Regions from separate parts of the Desulfurispirillum alkaliphilum genome, predicted to be linked through region 1. Evidence: riboswitches for the same ligand, from Rfam matches in the RefSeq annotation. Region 1 holds a riboswitch; the other holds the start of a gene.
The links. A riboswitch is a leader RNA that binds a small molecule or an ion and turns the genes downstream of it on or off. The one in region 1 is predicted to bind S-adenosylmethionine.
Positions count from the first base shown of each region.

Region 2: it holds a riboswitch for S-adenosylmethionine, as region 1 does, so the genes downstream of both, metX (homoserine O-acetyltransferase MetX) here and ACZ46I_RS06485 (trans-sulfuration enzyme family protein) in region 1, are expected to answer to the same signal.

Region 1 is NZ_AP042405.1:1,423,153-1,431,046, reverse strand. It holds gene ACZ46I_RS06495 (coproporphyrinogen-III oxidase family protein) at 1-972, opposite strand, end outside; gene ACZ46I_RS06490 (tetratricopeptide repeat protein) at 973-1,854, opposite strand; SAM riboswitch class I at 2,758-2,875, shown strand; gene ACZ46I_RS06485 (trans-sulfuration enzyme family protein) at 2,943-4,088, shown strand; gene ACZ46I_RS06480 (trans-sulfuration enzyme family protein) at 4,568-5,731, shown strand; gene ACZ46I_RS06475 (HoxN/HupN/NixA family nickel/cobalt transporter) at 5,820-7,250, shown strand; gene ACZ46I_RS06470 (cbb3-type cytochrome c oxidase subunit I) at 7,380-7,894, shown strand, end outside.
Region 2 is NZ_AP042405.1:2,871,771-2,879,664, forward strand. It holds gene ACZ46I_RS12870 (3'-5' exonuclease) at 1-36, opposite strand, end outside; gene ACZ46I_RS12875 (winged helix-turn-helix domain-containing protein) at 395-724, shown strand; gene ACZ46I_RS12880 (hypothetical protein) at 721-1,260, shown strand; gene ACZ46I_RS12885 (helix-turn-helix transcriptional regulator) at 1,496-2,461, opposite strand; SAM riboswitch class I at 2,614-2,717, shown strand; gene metX (homoserine O-acetyltransferase MetX) at 2,777-3,889, shown strand; gene ACZ46I_RS12895 (tRNA (5-methylaminomethyl-2-thiouridine)(34)-methyltransferase MnmD) at 3,996-4,838, opposite strand; gene ACZ46I_RS12900 (hypothetical protein) at 4,819-5,121, opposite strand; gene ACZ46I_RS12905 (sigma-54 interaction domain-containing protein) at 5,193-6,578, opposite strand; gene ACZ46I_RS12910 (response regulator) at 6,587-7,894, opposite strand, start outside.

The DNA of each region.
Region 1 (7,894 bases):
CTTCTGCCTCCACGCAGGATACAATTCCTCCAGCACAGCGCCCTCGACGCCATCTGCCGTTCGCATCCCAAGCATGATCCGCTCCCGCAGCAGCTCACTGGCACCGATATACTCCTCAATGCATACCGCAGGCAATCCGTCCTGCTCACAAAATACCCGCAGATCTTCGGGAACGCGATAGCGCACAGACCCGGAAAAGCCGACAGCGCCAGCACCAAGAGCTACATAGGGCAAGCCGCTCCAGTAAAGGCTGTTATGCTGAGAGCGCCGCCCAGGACGGGCAAAGTTGGCGATTTCATACCACTCAAAACCCCTGGCGACAAGGGCGTCGCGAGCGTGACTGAAGGAGTCATGCTGAAAATCACCATCCAGCTCTGCCGACAGGGGATGGCCCGCTTCAAGACTCAACATGTAGACAGAGACATGATCCACAAACTCAAAGGAGGCGAGGTCCCGGAGTACCTGGTCCACCGGCGCACCAGGTACTCCGGCCATAAAGTCTACTGCTACCTCCAGTCCAAGCCGCTGCCCTGCGCGCAGAACCGCCGGAAAGTCCGACGCCATTCGATGCCGCCGCCCAAGCAACTCAAGAACGCGCGGCTCCATCGACTGCACGCCAACACTCACCCGCGTAACATGGGCTGCCCGCAGGTCCCTCAGACAGGCCACATCAACATCAGGATTGCACTCAACGGTCACCTCCATGGGCAGACAGCCAAGACGCTGCTTCAGAATATGTGTTACGGAAGCAAAGAAGGATGGCGGCAGGAGCGAGGGGGTGCCACCACCGAAATAGAGGGTGTAAGGAGGGGAAAGGGCACCGAAATCAACCTGTGTCAGTTGATGGATCAGCGCCCTGGCATAGGACTCACGGGTGCCGCCATCGGCCACCGCCGAATAGAATGTACAGTAGGCGCATTTGCTGCTGCAAAAGGGCACATGCAGATAAACGCCAAACTTCGCCGTTGTCATTTACTGGGTGAGCTGTCGGATCATCTGCTCAGCCAGTGGCAGTACGGGGTGATCGGGGAACATGTTTGCCGTGTAGTTCAGTACATCCAGTGCTTCGGCATACTTGCCCTGTCGCTCAAGGGCGAAGCCCTTTTTCAGATAGGCATCGGGGGTTTTGCTGCCATCGGGATACTGGCGCGTCACCCGGTCAAAGTATTCAAAGGCGCTCACATAATCATTCTGGGCGTAATAAATTTCGCCAATCCAGTAGAGGGAATTATCGGCCAGGTTGGAGGTGGGGAAGTTTTTAAATACCTGATCAAAAGCAATAAGCGCCTGGGGAAACTCGCCAATACGGTAGAAATTCATGGCCTGGTCATACAGGGGAGAGGGATCAGAGCTGTAGTCCTCAAATTCAAACTCCACTACGGGGGCCACGGGACGGGTTTGCTGGGGCTTCGGCGCAGCAGGACCGGTGGACGGCTTCGCCACTTTGGTTGACTTCTTTTCTTCTTCAGCTTTTTTCCTGGCCTCTTCAGCTGCGGCTTCAGCTTCAGCGGCTTTCCTCAACTGCTGCACCTGCTGACGCAGCTGTGCATTCTGGGTCTTTAACTCAGTCATATCCTGATTCGCCGTCGTAGCCATGGAGCGCAGATATTCAACATTCACTGTCAGATTGTTGAGCTGCTGACGAAGGGCCGCGTTTTCATGGGCCAGGTTCTGGTTCACACGGTGCAGATTGCCCACATCCATGCGCAACTGATCCACCTGCACCTGCAAAGGTACCGAATGGGAAGTCGCGGGCTCCTCTGCGCCGCCACGCAGTGCCGCGCAACCCGTCATGGCAGTAACCAGCAGACCTCCACCTATCAAAAAAGCCAGAAAACGCATTCTCTTCTCCATGGCATAACTCCCCGATATACTGAGTGCTGCAAAGACTTTATCAGATTCCATCACGCATTCAAACGATTTTCTCCTATGCGTATCGGCAGTCCAGGCCAAAATCTTCAGTTCCACCATGTTTTCACCCGTGGAAAATATCCATCCCGCGAAACTCTCGCCAGGCGACAATAGAGAACACTCAAGTTCCGCATCTTACCGCCTTGAATTAAGACATCACGATAATGATATTTACCACCTGAAAACAGTATTAACCTTGCATACTTAGCTCATCTGATATTTCTCTTTTCGTTTCGTAACCATTCACGGCTACCCTGCGTTTTTTTCAGCAGGAGCGCCAGTATTCCGAGAGCGAGCCCGGATGGCGAGCGGCAGAGACGTAGGTCCTCGGACGAAAGTGAGCGTCTCTGGGAGGAATGCTGGCGCGAGTACCAACACACACTTCGTTTCTAGATATTGTCCTTTTTGACCGCGCAAAAATGCGCCCCCCCGAACGCCCGTTTTTCCGGCTCGCCTGACCCCTGCCTCCCTGCAGCGCTGCCGGACCACTCACTTCCTGTGAGTGTCCTGTTCAGGTCTTGCCAGCCAGGCGTCACACTCACCGGACGGGCTCAGGGGCGAACGGCCTGTTTCTGCATCACCCCGTGTACTGGTCCAAAGTGGCAAAAAACTCATTAACAAGATGAAGGTAATGTCAAGAGACGCAGCCTGAGCAGAGCTATTTCCGCCATTCCAGCATGACATCAGTGTCGGCGCCGATAACCTGCCGTTTCGGGGTGCGAACGTTGAGATAGAACTTGAAATATCTGCATTATAAGAAAAAACAGAATCTCTAGTATTTCGCTTGAAATTATAGTTTCTCCTTGACATTTTCCGCAGCGCCCCCTATCCTCTGCCCACTTGACGTCTTTATCAAGAGTGGCGGAGGGACAGGCCCGCAGATGCCACAGCAACCATCCTGGCACCACCAGTGCAGGGGATCGGTGCTAATTCCTGGCCATAGGCACTATGGCGAAGATGAGGACGGTGCCGGTTTTTTTGCCCAAAACCCCACCTACTCATCCCCAAACCACCCAAAGGGGGATGAATCCATGACCACACAGCAGCTTTCCACCCAGACTATCCACATTGGCGTCGGTAAAGACAGCGCCACCGGTGCCATCAGCTACCCCATTTACCCCAGCGCCACCTACCGCCATCCCGCTGTCGGCCAAAGCACCGGCTTCGACTACACCCGCTCCGGCAACCCCACCCGCAACACCCTGGAAGCAGGACTGGCAAACCTGGAAGGCGGCGCCCGCGCCCTGACCTTTGCCTCGGGCATGGCCGCCCTGACCACCCTCTTTCTGCACTTCAAAAGCGGTGACCATGTCATCGCCTCCCAGGACATCTACGGCGGAACCTACCGCCTGCTGAGCATGGTCCTCAATAATCTGGGCATCAGCGCCACCTACGTGGACACCACCGATGCCAGCGCGGTCAGTGCCGCCATCACACCCGCCACCCGCGCCCTGCTGGTGGAAACTCCCGGCAATCCCCTCATGGGCATCAGCGACCTGGAAGCCCTGGGAAGAATCTGCCTGCAGCACCAGATTCTCTTTCTGGTGGACAACACCTTTATGACCCCCCTGCTGCAAAAGCCCTTCGCCTTTGGTGCCGACGTGGTCATCCACAGCGGCACCAAGTACCTGGGCGGCCATAACGACCTGTGCTCTGGCGTACTGGTGGCACGCACCGCCGAAATGGGCGAACGCCTCTACTTCCTGCAGAACTCCACCGGCGCCATCCTGCCCCCCCAGGACAGCTGGCTGCTGCTGCGCAGCCTGAAAACCCTGCCCCTGCGCATGGAGCGCCACTGCCATAACGCCCTGCAGGTTGCCCAGTGGCTGCAGCAGCACCCCAGCGTCCAGACCGTCTACTATCCCGGCCTGGCAAGCCACCCCGGCCACACCCTCGCCAGACGCCAGGCCAGCGACTTCGGCGGCATGCTCTCCTTCCGCGTGAAAGACAAAAGCATTGCCCACAACGCCCTCGCCCGCTTACAACTGATCAGCTTCGCCGAAAGCCTGGGCGGCGTGGAAAGCCTCATGACCCTCCCCGCCATCCAGACCCACGGCGACATCCCCGAACCGGAACGCCTGAGACTGGGCATTGACGAATGCCTGCTGCGCCTCTCCGTCGGGGTGGAGGATGTACAGGATATTATCGCCGACCTCAAGCAAGCATTAAACCAATAAAAATGACCTCACACAAAGGCCACAAAGACACCAAGGAAAGACCGCGAGAAGCATGGCTATTTCCATGCTCTCCCCCTGAGCCCGTCCGGTGAGTGTGAAGCCTGGCTGGTAAGACCCGCACGGGACACCTGCAGGAAGCAGGTGGTCCGGCAGAGCTGCAGGGATGCAGGGGTCAGGCAACGCAAAGAGACCCAGGTGCAAGGCGCGGGCAAAGCCAGGAGCGAGGCGTACTCCCTGTACGTCGCAGTGACGAGCGATGACCGGCAACGCAGCAGATGGGCCTTTTTGGGCAGCCTGCTGCCGGATCTCCAGAACAGGCGAGCAGGCGATCCGCAAAAACGGGCGTTGGGGGCGCGTTTTTGGATACTTTTTGCGCGGTCAAAAAGTATCATGCTCAATGACAAATTCTAAAATTACTCATACTTTGCATCAACCTTGCATACACGAACAACCGAGACCCGCTCTCGACAGGAGGCCCTATGCCAGCACCCCATCACCCCCATAAACCCGCCACCCTCCTCGTTCACCAGGCCGTCGACCGCGACCCCCACACCGGCGCCTCCGCCGTGCCCATCTATCAGGCGTCCACCTTCCACCACCCCAGCGGTGAGTGCGGACAATACGAGTACAGCCGGGGCGCCAATCCCACCCGCGAGAACGTGGAGCAGACCATCGCCCTGCTGGAGGGCGGCATCCAGGGCTTTGCCACCAGCTCCGGCATGGCAGCCATCGGCGTTGCCCTGAGCCTTCTGCACAGTGGCGACCACCTTATCGTCCCCAGCGATCTCTACGGCGGCACCTACCGCTACGTCACCAGCGTCCTGCCCCAGCAGGGCATCCAGTGCTCTTTTGTCAATACCGCAGATCTCGAAGCGCTGAAAGCGGCCCTGCAGCCCAACACCAGAGGTATTCTGCTGGAAACGCCCTCCAACCCCCTCTTCACCATCGCCGATATCCGCGCTGTGGCAGAGCTGGCCAGAGAGAGAAATATTCTCACCTTTATCGACAACACCTTTATGACGCCCCTGTTGCAACGGCCCATTCCCCTGGGCATCGATGTGGTCATCCACAGCGCCACCAAGTTCCTGGGCGGCCACAGCGACCTGCTGGCCGGGCTGGTAACCACCGCCGACCCCGAGCTGGCCAAAGCCCTCAAGCGCTTCCATAATTCCTTCGGGGCTGTGCTCTCCCCCTTTGACAGCTTCCTGCTGGCGCGGGGCATGAAGACCCTCAAAATCCGCCTGGAGACCGCCCAGAGCAATGCCGGCGACCTGGCTCTGCGTCTGCAGCAGCACCCCAGCGTGTCAAAAGTGTATTACCCCGGCCTCAGCGACTTTACCCAGGCCGATACCCACTTCCGTCAGGCCGATGGCCCCGGTGCCGTACTCGCCTTTGAACTCGCATCATCGGATCAGGTAAAGGCCCTTCTGCGCAAACTGCAGCTGCCCATCATCGCCCCCAGCCTCGGTGGCGTGGAAACCATCGTCACCCACTGTTGGAGCATGTCCCACGCCGCCATACCCGCCGAGGTCAAGAAGGAAATGGGCATTTCGCCCACCCTGATCCGCCTGTGCGCTGGCATCGAAGACGTGGATGACCTGTGGCAGGATCTGGAGCAGGCACTGCACACCCCAGGCAGCTGAAAAACGCCTCTGTGCCTGCTGGTCAATACAGCGTGAAGAGTTACAGCAGGCTTTCCTTTGCGCGAAAAATCCGTTACAAGTTCTTCCCATGAAAACCCCGTTGCGCTTCATCATACTGCTGCTGAGCGTTGTCATGCTGAGCCAGCCTCAGCTGGCGCGGGCCTGCGCGCTCTGCTCCGCCTTTGACGGCGTGGTCTTCCCGCGCTTTCACCTGGAAATGGAGGACGACGTTCTGCACGCGATCCAGGTCACCTGGCGCTTTTCCCCTTCCTTCACCGAAGTCCTGCGTCACCTCAGCAGCGAAGCACCCGACGCCAACCAGGCACGGCAGAGGCTCCTGCACGCCTTTGAAGCCGACATCGTCCCCTACGAATACCTCACCCGCATTACCATCAACAGCCAGCCGTTTCCGGTGCGCGCCGTGGAAAATTCTCACTTCACCTTTGAGGGGGATGTTTCCGCATACCACTTTACGATCCCCATCCATATGCCCGTCAGCGGTGAACTCAGCCTGGAACTGGAATTCTTCGATCCCCGCCGCTTTCTGGGCTTTTTCTTCCGCCCCGAGGGACTCAGCCACACCATTCCCGAAAATTACGGCGTTGAGCACAACCTGAATTCCTACCCCCATACGCTGGTGTTGCGCATCGCCCCGGGCATTGCCAGCACAGAAACGGAAGTTGCCGTCACGCGCGACGACTCCCCGGCGGGCTGGTACGACCGGATGCTCGACTCCCTGCGCCAGACACTGCGCATGGCCAGCGAAACCATTCAGTCCCATATGCGCGCCATCCGCGACGAAGGCAGCGTGGCGGCGGCTCTCTCCCTGATCATCTTCTCCTTTTTCTACGGCCTGCTCCACGCAGCCGGCCCTGGCCATGGCAAAAGTCTGGTGGCCTCCTATTTCCTCGCGGGGCACCACAACTACGCCAAGGCGGCCTCCATGGCCCTGTTCATCGGCATCGTCCACGTCTTTTCGGCGTTCATCTTCACCTTTTTCCTGCTGCACCTGCTGAACATGCTGCTGACCACGGCCCTCCACCAGACCACCAACCTGCTGACCCCCGTTTCCGGTGCCATCATCATACTGATCGCAGCACACCTGGCCTACACCCGCCTGCGAGCCCGCTGGAAAGTCCGGCAGCAAAACAGCTCCGGCTACCCTCAACCCCACCATGGCCTGCACCAGGGCCATGCCTGTGGCTGCTCCTCCTGCAGTGGTGGAGGACGCACTTCCGACGCCATGCTGGTGATTTCGGCAGGTATTGTGCCCTGTCCCGGCACCATCACCATTTTCCTCTTCGCCCTCTCCATGGGCCTGTACACCATTGGTTTCCTGGCCGCCGCCGCCATGAGCCTGGGCATGGGCATTATTATTTTCGCGGCGGCAGCCCTGAGCATCATTGCCAGAAATGTGCTCAGCCATGCCTTCCAGCCCCTGGCCACCTTCGTGGAATATACCAGTATCATCTGCATAGCCCTGCTGGGAGTGCTGCTGATACTGAGCAGCATGGGCTGAATCTGTCACGACTGTCCACGGAATTAGTGGTGCGAAACTTTACCACTTGCTCTATACTCACGCACAACGGTTCGCAAAATGAACCATGTTGCTTTTGCCACGGTCACTTACCTTATCTCAGGAGGCCTTATGGACAAACCAGCCTATAATTACGACATTGTCCGCAGCTATACCCACTGGAGTATTCTGTGGGGGGTAGTCGCCATTCTGGTTGGCATACTGATTTCCTTCCAGTTCGTCTTGCCCCAGCTCAACTTCGCCCCATATTTCACCTACGGACGCCTGCGACCCATTCACACCAATGGCGCCCTGCTGGGTTGGACCCTGTGTGCCATCTTCGCCCTCTATTTTTATATGGTACAGCGCCTGTGCCGCGTCCCCATCTGGAGTGAAAAGCTGGCTCGCATCCAGCTGTGGCTCTTCAACAGCATTATCATCCTGGGCGTCGTTACCCTGCTGCTTGGCTTCAACTCCACCAAGGAGTACCACGAGCTGGAGTGGCCCCTGGATATCCTTGTGGTCGTCATGTGGGTGATGTTCGCCGTGAACATCTTTATGACCATTTTCAAGCGCAAAGAAGAGCAGATGTACGTGAGCCTGTGGTTCATGATGGCCTCCATCGTGGCCATCGCCATACTCTATAT
Region 2 (7,894 bases), 1.4 Mb from region 1:
TGTGGTTTCCACATCAATGGCGACAAATGTGTTCATATGAAGATCATCCTACCACATTCACTCTGACAAAACCTGTCATACTGCTTTTTAATCCGCTATAACTCTCCACAGTATATGCAGCCAGGGTTATTCGCACCTGCTTGCGGGCCTGCCACCCCGTCCTCCAGGGGAGGGGAATAGGGTCTGCGGTGAGATGTTGACTTTTTAAAAAATCTGCGCAAATCAGCGTCTATCTGCGGAAAAAATACGGTTGTTTGATCTTCCCCCCTAACAGGCTGCTAAGATAACTCCAGGTCTTCACACAGTCTGTTGCTTTCACGTACCTCAATGAACGATTGACATATTCGGTCACATGACCGAATATACAGGTCATATAACTTAAATTGGAGGTTATATGCTTGAAGCAATTTTTGGTGCAGCTTCCAAAGAAAAGGTACTGCTTTTCCTCCTTATCCGAAAAAGTGGTTATGCGCGGGAAATTTGTACGTTCTTCGGTTTGTCACTCAGTGCAGTTCAAAAGACACTGGAAAACCTGGAGCTTGGTGGTGTTCTGATCTCTCGTAGTGTCGGGCGCACACGAGTATTTGAACTGAATCCTCGATATGCGTTTCTGAATGAGCTTGAAAACCTTCTTGCCAAAGCTTTTGAATATTACCCGGCAGCAGAACGCGAACGCCTCACAATGGTGAGAGCACGCCCAAGACGCAAAGGCAAGCCACTATGAAGCCTGTGGCAGAGATGTCTGCGCTTGAACTGAGTGCGTGGGTGTGTGATGCCCTGTATCGTCAGGGTATAGAAGTCGTACTCTCCGGTGGTGCCTGCGTGATGATTTACGCCGAAAACAAGTACATGTCGTATGATATTGACCTTATTGACTGCTATATTACCCCACGGAAGAAACTGCGTAGCGTCATGGAAAGCCTGGGATTCAGTGAACATCATCGCTATTTTGTGCACAACGAGTCACCATACCTCATCGAATTCCCTGCTGGTCCCCTGGGAATCGGGGATGAAAATATCACCGATGTGTATGCGATAGACACTCCATTGGGACAACTTCGACTTTTATCGCCCACTGATTGTGTCAAAGACCGTCTGGCCTTCTACCACTGGGGTGACCTGCAAAGCCTTGAGCAAGCACTGCTGGTTGCCATGGCAAAAGAAATTGACCTTGAAAATGTGCACTATTGGTCAGCCAGAGAAGGTTGCAGTGAACAATATATACAATTTACGAATGAGCTTAAGCGTCGTCAACAGTGAAGCCACGAGTAGTTCTCGCCACAACTACTCATGGCTTTCAGCACAAAGGGATCTTCGCACCGGCTTGCGGGCCTACCACCCCGTCGCTTCGTGCCACCCCTCCAGGGGAGGGGAAGAGGGTCTGCGGTGAGATGTTGACTTATCAAAAATCTGCGCAAATCTGCGTCCATCTGAAGAAAAGAATTCGGCTTCGCTTTGGCAATAGCTTTTCCCCCTACTCACTTCCCTCTACTCGCTACTCGCTCTCACCCACCATCTTTTTTGCTTCCATCAGGATCATGTCCCGCAGTTCCACGGGTTCAAGGACTTCCACTTCGGCTCCGTAGGAGAGCACGCGCATTTTGATTTCGCGCAGGTCGGCGACGGGAAAGCTGAGTTCCACGGCTCCGCATGTTTCTTCGCGCATGGTCTGGGCGGGGTGCCACTGCTGTTCGCGTATCCAGCGGCTGGTTTCGGGGCTGAAGCGCAGGCGCACGGCAGTGGTCTGTTTGCCCTGAAAGAGGCCATAGGCGTGATTGACCAGTGATTGCCACTGTTCGGCGGGGCGGGGCACAAAGGTTTCAGGTTCCATGCGGGCGCTGGTCATGCGGGCCAGGTGAAACTGGCGCCACTGGTGGCGCAGGTGGCACCAGGCGACGAGTATCCAGGCGCCGTGGTAGTGGAAGAGGTGGTGGGGTTCGATGGTGCGGGTGGTGTGCTGGTTATCCTGGGGCGAGTGGTAGTCGATGCTCAGCGTTCGGCTCAGGAGCAGGGAGTGGGTGGCGGCGTTGAAGGTGTCGGGGTTGCAGGGGGCCAGGCTGGTGTACTGGCTGGAAAAGAGGTTTCGCAGTTGTTCCGGGTTGAGGGGGTGGATGCTGTTTTCCCGGAAGAGTCGGGTTTCAAAGGCGGCCAGGGCGCGGCTGGCGTGGCCTGCGGTGGCGGATTCCAGCATATTGCGGGCGATGAGCCAGCACAGCAGTTCGTTCTGGCTGAGCCACAGGGGCGGGAGTTGGTAGCTGTGATCGGTGTAGGAATAGCCTTTGTGCTGGTGGTCATATTCCAGGGGCGCGCCGAAGCGGTCGCGGATGGTTTCAATGCGCCTTTGGGCGGTGCGGGTGGAGATTTCAAACTGTGCGGCCAGGGTGGTGGCGTTGGGATAGGCTCGTTGCCGGGTTTGCTGGTGAAACCAGCAGTAGTGTTCCAGTGCGCGGGTGTCGGACATGGCTGCCCCTTGCTGGTACATGGGTGAACAAAATGGGACGCGCAATACGGTTCACATTTGACCGTACTTTGCCGGAGATTGCAAGGCGGAATGTCCGTCGTTACTTCCAGGCCTTGACCTGCCCGATTTTCCCTGTTATAAACGCCCAATAATATTCATCATGAGTAGTGGAGGGAACGGGCCCTGTGAAGCTACAGCAACCTTCTTGTACGGAAAAGGTGCTAAATCCCTCAGTCACTTGACTGGAAGATGAGCTCAGCCGGTACTCAAACCTCTGACTGTCTTGCAGTCAGAGGTTTTTTTCTGGAGTTTTCCATGGATGAAAAAATACTGGTTCAGGCGCGGAATTTCCGTCTTCATCTGGGCGAAAAGGGCTTCTTTCTGGAGTCGGGGCGTATTCTGCCTGAGGTGTCCATCGCCTACGAGACCTACGGCACCCTCAATGCCGACAAGAGCAATGCCATCCTGGTCTGTCACGCGCTGACGGGAAGCGCCCACGCGGCTCACTACCACTCTCCCGACGATCAGAAGCCCGGCTGGTGGGATGACGTGATCGGTCCGGGAAAGACGCTGGACACCAATACATACTTCATCATCTGTTCCAATATCCTGGGCGGCTGCAACGGCACGACGGGCCCCCGCTCCATCAATCCCCTCACAGGCCGCCGCTACGATATCCAGTTCCCGGTGGTCACCATCAAGGACATGGTGCACGCCCAGTGGCTCTTTCTGAAGCAGTGCTTTCAGATCGAGCGTCTGCATTCGGTTATCGGGGGCTCCCTGGGGGGAATGCAGGTGCTGGAATGGGCCATCAGTTATCCGGAAAAGCTGGAGCGGGCCATCGTGATTGCCGCCACGGGGCGTATTTCCGCCCAGGCGCTGGCCATGAACAAGGTGGGCCGCCAGGCTATCATGCGCGACCCCAACTGGAAAAACGGCAACTACCCCGATGGGGCGGGGCCGGTGGACGGCCTGAGCATCGCCCGCATGATGGGCCACATCTCCTACCTGAGCTATGATTCCATGCAGCGCAAATTCGGTCGGGACTTCAAGAAGAATGACGGCCTCTATGACTTTTTCGGCGAATTCCAGGTGGAGTCCTACCTGAATTACAACGGCTATAATTTTGCCAAGCGCTTCGATGCCAACAGCTACCTGTACATCACCAAGGCGATGGATCTTTTCGACGTGGGCATGGGCAACGGGTACCGGGAGATTCTCTCGCGCATCAGGGCGCGTACCCTGGTGGTTTCCATCGCCAGCGACATGCTCTTCCCTCCCTGGGAGAGCGAGGAGCTCTTCCGGGTAATGCACGAGGAGGGGGTCAGCGTGTCCTACTATGAAATGGAGTCCGATGTGGGCCACGATGGCTTCCTGGTGGACTACCATGTGCTGAATCCGGTGCTGGAGAGTTTTATCGGGAGTTGAAGGATTCTGTAACCACAAAACATACACGAAGTATGCGCGAAGAACCTGAGGCTCAGAAGCTCTTTTCCCTTCGCGCTTTTCGTGCATTGCGTGGTAAAAAAATTTCTTATCCGCTGCTGGTCTGAAACCGCTGCAGAATTTGCAGCCGGTTGCCGGTCAGGCCGGGGTCACGATAGGAGCGCGCCAAGGGGCTGCGCTCCTTTTTGCGCTCCATGTCGATGGGGGTCATGTCCTGCAGGGGGATGCGACTGGCGATGGTGCTGCGGCGAATGCCGGGCTGCTGGTTGTGGAAGTCGTAGATCAGGAATCCGTTTTCAGAAAGCCCCATGCGCACGGGGGTGGCCTGGGAGTAGGTGGTCAGCAGGCCAGTGTCCTTCATGAGCGCTGCGATCAGCGCGAAGTATTCACGGGTCCACAGTTCGGGGTTCTTGGCGGGGCTGAAGGGGTCCTGATAGACGATGTCGATACTGCCATGATCAAGTCGTGGCAGGCTCTGCAGGGCGTCGCCGGGCAGAATTTCCACCTGGCATCGCTGCGATGTATGGCACAGGGTGCGGCTGAGTTCCTCTATCAGGGGGCGGTAGTGGTTCAGGTGCTGGGGGTACGGGTGTGCGGGCAGGCTGGCGATGAGCTCGCGGTCGAACTCCGGGGCGATGATGTGCACATGGCCCTGATACTGCTGCTGTTCCAGGTACCACAGGGTGGCCAGGCTGTTGAGCCCAAGGCCAAAGCAGATGTCGAGCACCCTGATGCGCGGACGCTCCAGGGCGTGGCTCAGTTGCAGGCCGGGCAGGACATGCTTCTGCAGCGACTCCAGCCAGGCGCCGTCGCGGGTGGAGTGGTAGTGTTCGTCAAATAAGGGGGAGTAGCGGGTGAAGGTGCCGTCCGCACTGGGGGCTGCCGTGGTGTGCTGCTGCATGGAAAAGGGGTCAGGACTGCTGGGGCTCAAATTTGCTGACGTTGAGTACCTTGAGCAGTTCCAGCTCCTGGAGCATCTGATACAGGTTGTCGTTGCCGACTTTGACGTTGATCTGCACCTTTTTCATGAAGATGAGCTTGATGAAATAGCCGATCACCGACGAAATAATCGTGGACGACTCGGGCAGTATGATGACTATTTCCTTCTGCGCCTTGACGACTTCGTCCAGAGTCGTTTTGATGGACTCATGGTCACTGATGGTTTTAATATTCCCGTATATGGTTATCTGATTGCCATTTACGTCAATGCGCATACATAATCCTTAAAGCGGCTGTACCTTATTCCATAAGGAAATCTGGTATTTTGGGAAATTACCATAATATTTCAGGGTTGAACAGCAAAACGTTTCATTTTGCGGTAAAGAGTCGATTTGTCTACTCCCAGTAACCGCGCAGCCTGGGTTTTGTTGCCACCGGCCTGCGCCAGCGCCTCCACGATGTGCTGGCGTTCGATGTTCCGGCTGCCCAGGGGCAGGCCGGCGGTGTCCGATATCTGACGGGGTGCGTCCAGAGGCGGGCGACAGGAGGCTTCTTCCACAATGCGCATTTTCTCTTCCACCCAGCTGCGCATGGCTTCGGCAGTGATGACGGCAGAAGGGGTTTCAATGAAGATCCGTTCAATGACGTTGGACAGCTCCCGCACATTACCGGGCCAGGTGTAGTTGGTCATGATGGCCATGGCTTCGCTGGATATTTCCAGCACCCGCTTGCCCATGGAGGCGTATTTCTGGTTGAGGCGGCTGATAAAGTGCCTTACCAGCAGGGGGATGTCTTCGCGGCGCTGACGCAGGGGCGGGATATGGATACGCAGCACGGCCAGGCGATAGAACAGGTCGGCGCGGAAGCGCTTTTCCTGGATGGCCTGTTCCAGGGGAACATTGGTGGCAGCCACGATGCGCACGTCGACGGCAAAGGTGGACTCTCCGCCAACCCGCTCCACCATGCCGTCCTCCAGAACGCGCAGCAGTTTGCCCTGGGTGTGCAGGGGCATATCGCCGATTTCGTCCAGAAAGAGGGTGCCATGGTCGGCCCGCTCAAATTTTCCCCGGTGGGTGCGATGGGCACCGGTAAATGCTCCGCGCTCATGGCCGAAGAGTTCCGATTCGATCAGGGTATCGCTCAGGGCGGTGCAGTTGAGGGCCACGAATTCGCCACGAAAGCGACTGAGCTGGTGAATGGCCTGGGCTACCAGTTCCTTGCCGGTTCCGGTTTCGCCGGTAATGAGGATATTGGAGTGGGTCTTGCTGTACAGTTCAATGCGCCGGAAGATGTCCACCATGGCTGAGCTTTTGCCGATAATGCCAAAGAAATCGCTGCGGTATCTGCGGGTGGTTTCGTCATAGCCGATGTGGGTAATGTCGTGCAGGCGCATGATGACCAGCGGGTGGGTGTTCTCCTCGGAGGCGGCAAAGTACTGGGCCAGGACCACCAGCACCTGATCGTGGATCTGCAGGATGGTGTTGCGCTGGGACTGCTGCTGTTGGCACACTTCGCGGGCCAGGCGCAGCAGCTGGCTGGTGTCGGCGGAATCCGGCAGCACGGTACCGGGCTCCAGGATCTCTTCGTCTGCCAGGAGCTTGCGGACCCAGTTGGCGCATACCACGACCCGCAGGCGCCGCTCATCCAGGGCTTCCAGCATGATATCGGGAATACTGTCCACCATGGAGGAGAGCTGATTATAGGGATCGGTAAATTTCTGCAGTTCGTTCATGATTCTCTTCAGACGATGGAATTGTTCAACTCGCGGACAATTTCTATCTGGCGCTGGGCAATGTATTCCTTCAGGGTTTCACGGCTCTGGGTGTCGGACTGGAGCATGACCACCACTTTGCTGATCTTGCCTTCGCCTTCGATGCGGTAAATGCGCCCTTTGGTGGAAATCTGGCTCTCCTGGCCATCTGTGGCGCGGTGGAGCTGCACCCTGACGCTGGCATCCATGCCTTCACGCAGCCATTCGGTCTGGGAGGTGTAGAAGGCCAGGGCCGCCAGGGAGATATCGAATATCCTCTCCTGCAGCGTCTTCCCATCGTATTCCAGGCTCAGGCGCACCCGATCCGGCACCTGCACCCGCACATACTGCCGCTTTTTGGCACTGTTTTCCTCAAAGGAGAAGTCGCGCAGGATCACGCGGCTCTCGTCTTTGTTAAAGCGCTTGACCCGCGCCTGAACAGGCTTGGCGAAAAAATCGCTCTCGATGAAGGCCCGCTTTTCCGAAATGACCGCCAGAAACTGCTTCTGGGGCAGGGCAAATTCCACTTCATTTTCCGATACCAGGCTGACCCGCGCGCTGCCGGAAATGGACATGCCCTTGAAGAGGTTGAAAAAGGTCACTTCCTGATTTTTGGCCTTGACCAGGTCGAAGCTGCGAATAATCATTTCATTTTCTTTCAGGGCTTCCAGGTCGGAGCTGACCACTTCCATGGAGGGAGCGCTGACGATGGTGTTCCGGGCATGGGCACGGGCAGTATCCAGGGCATCGAAGACCTTGCGGCTGAGGGAAGCGGCGTCTTCATCGGAGCCCATCTGAGCGATGCCATAGCTGCAGGTGATGTCCTCCACAAAGGGGAAGCGGTGCCTGGCGATTATCTCGCGCAGGCGGTGGCACAGGTTCTGGACGACGGTGAGGGTGCTGTTGGGGGCGATGATCACCAGCTCTTCCTCATCCCAGCGGCCCAGGAGATCAAAGCCACGGATATTTTTCTGGATCAGTCCCGTCAGTTCCAGCAGCACCTCGTCGGAGCTTTCGCGGCCCATGGTGTTTTCCAGGTCTTCGCGGTAATCGATGGCCAGCATAACCATGGACAAAGAGGTTTTATAGCGCTTGGCGACCTGGATTTCCCGTCCCAGCAGATAGGTGCATTTGGCGCGATTGTGCAGCCCGGTGAGGGGATCGGTGGTGGCCAGGCGCTCCAGTTCCTTGTTCTGCTGCTCGATGTCGGTCATATCGGTCATGGTCATGATAAAAAAGTTCTCCCCATAGGGGAAGCTGTTCATGCGCAGCACGAAATAGCGATCCTCACGGGTGCG